2 linked regions of the Wigglesworthia glossinidia endosymbiont of Glossina morsitans morsitans (Yale colony) genome follow. The protein of the gene in region 1 interacts with the protein of each later gene in a pairwise test. Links are inferred from orthologs where the notes say so. Each region holds a gene or a part of one and is shown in the gene's direction. Other genes may lie near its edges.

The links.
Region 2: the proteins of gyrB (region 1) and gyrA interact in binary tests that used the Escherichia coli proteins (3 or more experiments, as listed by UniProt). The link is inferred for Wigglesworthia glossinidia endosymbiont of Glossina morsitans morsitans (Yale colony) from one-to-one orthologs.

The regions. Positions count from the first base shown.
Region 1 is NC_016893.1:17,470-20,830, forward strand. The notes cover bases 5-3,018. They hold gyrB (DNA topoisomerase (ATP-hydrolyzing) subunit B), read left to right. Parts: upstream 5-312; coding sequence 313-2,724; downstream 2,725-3,018. Other genes in these bases: dnaN (DNA polymerase III subunit beta), read left to right, coding at 5-108; WIGMOR_RS00095 (LPS-assembly protein LptD), read left to right, coding at 2,860-3,018. Also shown: more of dnaN, read left to right, coding at 1-4; more of WIGMOR_RS00095, read left to right, coding at 3,019-3,361. UniProt on the Escherichia coli protein: DNA gyrase negatively supercoils closed circular double-stranded DNA in an ATP-dependent manner to maintain chromosomes in an underwound state.
Region 2 is NC_016893.1:316,975-320,502, reverse strand. The notes cover bases 1-3,181. They hold gyrA (DNA topoisomerase (ATP-hydrolyzing) subunit A), read left to right. Parts: upstream 1-400; coding sequence 401-2,962; downstream 2,963-3,181. Other genes in these bases: lnt (apolipoprotein N-acyltransferase), read right to left, coding at 2,971-3,181; ubiG (bifunctional 2-polyprenyl-6-hydroxyphenol methylase/3-demethylubiquinol 3-O-methyltransferase UbiG), read right to left, coding at 1-242. In the rest of the region: more of lnt, read right to left, coding at 3,182-3,528. UniProt on the Escherichia coli protein: A type II topoisomerase that negatively supercoils closed circular double-stranded (ds) DNA in an ATP-dependent manner to maintain chromosomes in an underwound state.

The DNA.
Region 1 (3,361 bases):
AAATCTAACAAAGTAAAAATATTTATTATTAATTCTAAATCTAGCATTTTAATAGAAGATGAATCGGATTTCGCAATTAATCATATTATAATGCCAATTCGAATATAATACAAAATTAGTAAATATAATTATCGAATAAGCATACTTTATAAAAATAAAATATCAAAATTACTTTAAAAAATTTGATTTTTTTTAAATACTAACTAACAAAAATATCAATATATATTAAAATAAAACTTTTAAAGTTTATTATACTAATTAAATTAAGAAATATTTAATCTAGGCACATTCAAAATTCAAGGAGATACAAAAATGTCACACAATTATACTTCTTCCAGTATTAAAGTGCTTAGAGGTTTAGAAGCAGTTAAAAAACGTCCCGGAATGTATATTGGAGACACAGACGACGGAACAGGATTACATCATATGATTTTTGAAGTTGTTGATAATTCTATTGATGAAGCTCTCGCTGGTTTTTGTAAATCAATCAAAGTTACTATACATGATGACCGTTCTGTTTCTGTCGAAGACGATGGAAGAGGAATACCTACAGATATTCATGAAGAAGAAGGAGTATCTGCTGCAGAAGTTATCATGACTGTATTGCATGCTGGAGGTAAATTTGACAATACTTCTTATAAAGTTTCTGGTGGATTACACGGAGTAGGCGTATCAGTTGTTAATGCACTTTCAGAAAAATTAAAACTTAAAATATATCGATCAGGAAAAATATATGAACAATATTATTTTCATGGAATTCCTGATCAACCACTCAAAACAATTGGAAATACTAAAAAAAACGGAACAGAAATAAGATTTTGGCCAAATTTTTCTATTTTTAAAAAGAACACTGAATTTCAATTTGATATTTTGTCTAAAAGATTAATGGAGTTATCTTTTTTAAATTCTCAAATTTCTATTTATTTAAACGATATAAAGAATCAAAAAAAACAATATTTTCATTATGAAGGTGGCATCAAAGCTTTCGTAAAATATTGTCATAAAAATAAAAATTCTATTCATCCTAATATATTTCATTTTGCTACAGAAAAAGACAATATTTTTGTAGAAAGTGCTTTGCAATGGAACGATGGATTTAAAGAAAACATTTATTGTTTTACTAATAATATTCCACAAAGAGATGGAGGATCACATTTAATTGGTTTTCGATCTGCCATTACACGTACACTAAACTCGTATATGGATCGCGAAGGATATAATAAAAAATCAAAAGTAATTACTACTGGAGAAGATACAAGAGAAGGATTAGTAGCAATTGTTTCAGTAAAAATTTCCGATCCTAAGTTTTCATCTCAAACAAAAGATAAACTAGTATCTTCTGAAGTGAAAACTGCAGTTGAATCTTTAATGAATGAAAAATTTTTTAGCTTTTTATTAGAAAATCCAAAAGATGCGAAAACTATTGTAAATAAAGTTCTGGATGCAGCTCGTGTAAGAGAGGCAGCAAAAAAAATTAGAGAAATGACACGTAAAAAAGGTACGCTAGATATTGTAGGATTGCCTGGAAAATTAGCAAGTTGTCAAGAAACTAATCCATCTTTATGTGAATTATATTTAGTTGAAGGAGATTCTGCCGGAGGATCAGCAAAACAAGGAAGAAACAGAAAAAATCAAGCTATTTTACCATTAAAAGGAAAAATACTAAATGTTGAAAAAGCTCGTTTTGATAAAATGTTATCTTCTCAAGAAGTAGCAACACTTATTACCGCTCTTGGATGCGGCATTGGAAGAGAAGAATATAATCCAGATAAGCTTAGATATCATTACATTATTATTATGACCGATGCAGATGTAGACGGCTCACATATTCGTACTTTATTGCTTACTTTTTTTTATCGTCAAATGCCAGAAATAATAGATCGAGGTTATTTATTTATTGCTCAGCCTCCTCTCTATAAAATACAAATAGGAAAATTAATCAAATATATTAAAGACTATGATGATATGGAAAAATTTCAAATTCAACGCGCAATAGAAGATGCAAATTTAAAAATTAATTCACAATTTCCAATATTATCAGGAAAATCGCTAAAAAAAGTCATGCTTAATTTTTTTGCTATTAAAAAAATGATTCATACGCATGATTCTTTGCCTAAAGAATTTTTGCAATACTTATTACATCAACCTGAATTAACAGAAGAACATTTCTTAAATAAGGATAAATTAACAAACTGGATACGTTCTTTAAAAGATTTTAAATGTTTAAATAAATCAGTATTTTTCACTTATTTGTACGAGATTTGTAAAGACGATACATGCAAGTTTTATAAAATTTTATTAAGAAAAAAAATGTATGGTGTTCAAGAAAAATATGAAATTAATCATACATTTATTAACACTATAGAATATAAAAATATTATCTGTTTATTACGTCAATTATCTTCCATTAATCCAAAATATGCATATGTACAAAAAGGCAAAAAGCGTCAAAAAATCAATAATTTAGAACAAGCCTTCGAATGGTTAGTAAAAGAATCTAAAGTTGGTATTAACATACAACGATATAAAGGATTAGGAGAAATGAATCCAGAGCAACTATGGGAAACTACCATGAATCCTGATACAAGATCAATGATTCAAGTTACCATCCGTGATGCAGAATCTGCAGATCAATTGTTTTCTACTCTTATGGGTGATTCAGTAGAGCCTAGAAGATTATTTATTGAAAATAACGCATTAAAAGCTTTAAATATTGATATATAAATTAAACGATTTAAAATTTTTAAAAATAAAGTTAAAATTTGTATTTTTTAAACTTTAATATTAAAATGTTAAGTGCAATAATTATTGTAAGTTATTTAATCTTAAACTAAAAAATATTTAATATAAATAACTTTTATGAAACAGTTAATTAATAATTTATTTTTTTTTTCTTTTTTAACATTATATGGAATAAAAGCATTATCTAAGGTAACTGGATGTGATAATTTTGATATACTTCAAAAAACTAAGCATACCAACTCTAGCTTACATCTAGAAAAAAATAAATTATATATTTATTCTGATTCTATAAACATTGAATTTCCTAACAAATTTTTTTTTATTGGAAATGCAAAGATATATCAAAATAAATCTTTATTTTTTGCAAAAAAATTTAAAATAATAAATGAAAAACAGCGTACGTTGATTTTTGCCACGGACGATGTGAAATATATTTTTAATTCAGATTTTTATATAACAGGGGTAAAAGCATTTTTTGTTAAACAAACAGGTGATTTAGACTTCTATAAAATAAATTATCATTTTTTTAACGATAATATTTTTGGAAATGCAACTTTATTTAAAATTAGAAATGACAACAAGTTAGTTCTTTTAAAAAATGGATCAATAAGTATATGCA
Region 2 (3,528 bases), 300 kb from region 1 along the record:
CTACTGATATCTAGTCCAGTAACTATTCCGCCTGCATTACATAAGCTTTCAGACAAAATTCCTGCTCCACATCCAATATCTAATATTTTTTTTTCAAAAATTCCTTGAGAAGCATTAGTGATATATTGTGTTCTCAGTGGATTCATTAAATGTAAAAATTTTGATATTCCATTTATATCCCACCATTTAGATGCCATATCATCAAAATTAGAATTTTTTAAAAAATTTATTTTTTTAAACATAATTTTATATTTTATAATAAATTGAGAAATTAACTTTTAAAAAATTATTATTAAATAAGATTAATTATGCAATACTTTTTTAAATAAAAAAAATGTTATAATGAAATTTAAGCGTAATTTTGACTTAATTGAATAAAAATTATTAATCGAGATGAATTATGAATGATAATAACAAAAAAATACTAAAAATTAATATAGAAGAAGAATTAAAACGTTCATATTTAGATTATGCGATGTCCGTGATTATTGGACGTGCTTTACCTGATGTACGTGACGGGCTAAAACCAGTTCATCGTAGAATTTTATTTGCGATGAAAACTATCAATAATGACTGGAATAAACCGTATAAAAAATCAGCACGTATCGTCGGAAATGTTATTGGAAAATATCATCCTCATGGAGACACAGCAGTATATGATACTATTGTGCGTATGGCGCAAAAGTTTTCTTTAAGGTATACATTGATTGATGGTCAAGGAAATTTTGGTTCAATTGACGGTGACGCTGCAGCGGCGATGAGATATACAGAAATCAAATTATCCAAAATTGCTCATGAAATTTTGACAGATTTAGAAAAAGATACAGTAAATTATATTGCAAACTATGATGATACAGAATACATGCCAGAAATTATGCCGACAAAAATACCAAATTTGTTATTAAATGGATCTTCGGGAATTGCTGTGGGAATGGCTACGAACATACCACCGCACAATATAGGAGAAGTAATTAACGCATGTTTAGCTTATTTAGAAAATAAGCATATTAGTGTATTAGACTTGATGAAACATTTACCTGGTCCAGATTTTCCAACTTATGGTGTTATATATGGATCAGAAGGTATTCAAGATGCATATACTAGTGGACGTGGAAAAATTTATATTCGTGCTTCTGCTAAAATATTAGCTGATAATAGAACTGGAAAAGAATCAATTATTATTTATGAAATACCATATCAAGTCAATAAAATTCGATTAATTGAAAAAATTGCTGATTTAGTAAAAGAAAAACGAATTGAAGGAATTAGCGCTCTAAGAGATGAATCAGACCGAGAAGGTATGCGTATTGTAGTAGAAATTAAACGTGATACAGTTGGAGAGATAGTATTAAATAATTTATATTCATTAACTCCATTACAAGTATCTTTTGGAATTAATATGGTTGCTTTGCATCATGGACAACCGAAAGTCTTGTCTTTAAAAAAGATATTATCTGCTTTTTTAAAGCATCGTCGTATTATTATTACCCGTCGTACTAATTTTGAATTAAAAAAAATAAATGATCGTATGCATATACTAGAGTCTTTTTTTATTGCGTTATTAAATGTTAATACAGTAATTAATTTAGTAAAAAAATCAACTTCTTTAGAAGAAGCGCAAAAACGTTTAACTTCTTATACATGGAACTTGACTAATTTTTCTGAAGTATTAATGAAAAATCAATTAATATCACATTTTAAAAAAAATAAAAAGTTACACGATACTTTCTTAAAAAGTACCCATTATTATATGACTAAAAATCAAGCACAAGCAATTCTTGATTTACGTTTGCACAAACTTGTTAAGCTAGAACAAAAAAAATTAATTACAGAATATAAAAATTTAACACAAAAATCATATTATTTAAAACAAATTTTAAAATATCCCAAAAAATTATTAGATGAAATTCGGAGAGAACTAGTTCTTTTAAAAGAAGAATATAAAGATCCAAGACGCACCAAAATTATTCAAGAACCTGTTAATATCAATATAGAAGATTTAATTAATAAAAAAGACGTAGTAGTAACTTTATCCCATCAAGGTTATGTAAAATACCAACCATTAAAAGATTACGAAGCGCAACATCGTGGAGGTAAAGGTAAATCAGCAACTAGTATTAAAGAAAAAGATTTTATTGAAAGATTTTTAGTAGCAAATACACATGATAGTATTTTATTATTTTCTAGTCGTGGCAGAGTATATTGGATGAAAATTTTTCAACTTCCCGAAACTAATCGAGGATCTAGTGGAAAACCTATAATAAATTTATTGCCATTAGAACCAAAAGAATATATTACTGCTATTTTACCAGTGCATAAACATGAAAAAGAAAAATATGTTTTTATGGCAACTGCAAGCGGAATAGTAAAAAAAACTTCTTTAAGCGAATTTAGTCGTCCTAGAAATTCCGGTATAATTGCAGTTAATTTAAATGCAGGAGATAAATTAATCGGCGTAGATTTAACTGATGGAAGCCAAGAAGTTATGTTGTTTTCAGAATATGGCAAAGTAGTACGATTCTCTGAAAGTCAAGTAAGAAATATGGGACGTACTGCAAGTGGAGTCAAAGGTATCAGTTTACTTCCAGGAGATCGAGTAGTTTCATTAATTATTCCAAAAGGGAATAGTCCAATATTAACAGTTACACAATATGGATATGGGAAACGTACTAACCAATCAGAATATCCAAAAAAATCACGTGCTATTCAAGGAGTGATTTCAATTAAAGTAAGTAAGCGTAACGGCAAAGTAGTAGGCGCTGTCCAAGTAAATGATTATGATCAAATTATGATTATTACAGATTCTGGCACTTTAGTGCGTACTAGGGTATCTGAAGTAAACATTGTCGGTAGAAATACACATGGTGTTAGACTAATAAGAATTTCAAAAGAAAATAACGTAGTTGGTCTGCAAAGAGTAGTTGAACATATTAATGATTTATCAAATATAAAAAAACAATAAATCGACTTTTAACGTGTTTTCATAAAAAATTCAAACAACTCTACAAGTTTAAACTTATATATTATAGAATAAATAAAAAATATAATTACTATAATCCAAATTGGCATAGATCCAAAAAATACATAAGGTGTTACTCCTTTGCTCGGAGATATTATTTCAAATAAAACATCACATACAAATTGTGGTAATTTTGATTTTAATGTTCCATCTGGATTTATTATTGCAGTAATTCCGTTATTACTACTTCTTAACAATGTTTTTCCTGTTTCTAAAGCTCGCATACGTGCCATTTGTAAGTGTTGCCAAGGTCCAATAGTATTTCCAAACCATATATCATTCGATATAGTAAGTAAGAAATCTGTATTGGATTGAACATTGTTTCTAATTTTTTCACTAAAAATTATTTCATAACAAATAGATGGGGTAAAATGAAAATTTGAAATATTTAACTGAGGTTGTAAATATTTTCCTCGTTGTAAACTAAAAATGAAAATTCCAAATTTTTTTAAAATGGGTTGAAAAAAATTTTTTATAGGGAGTGTTTCCCCAAAAGGTACTAAATAGTG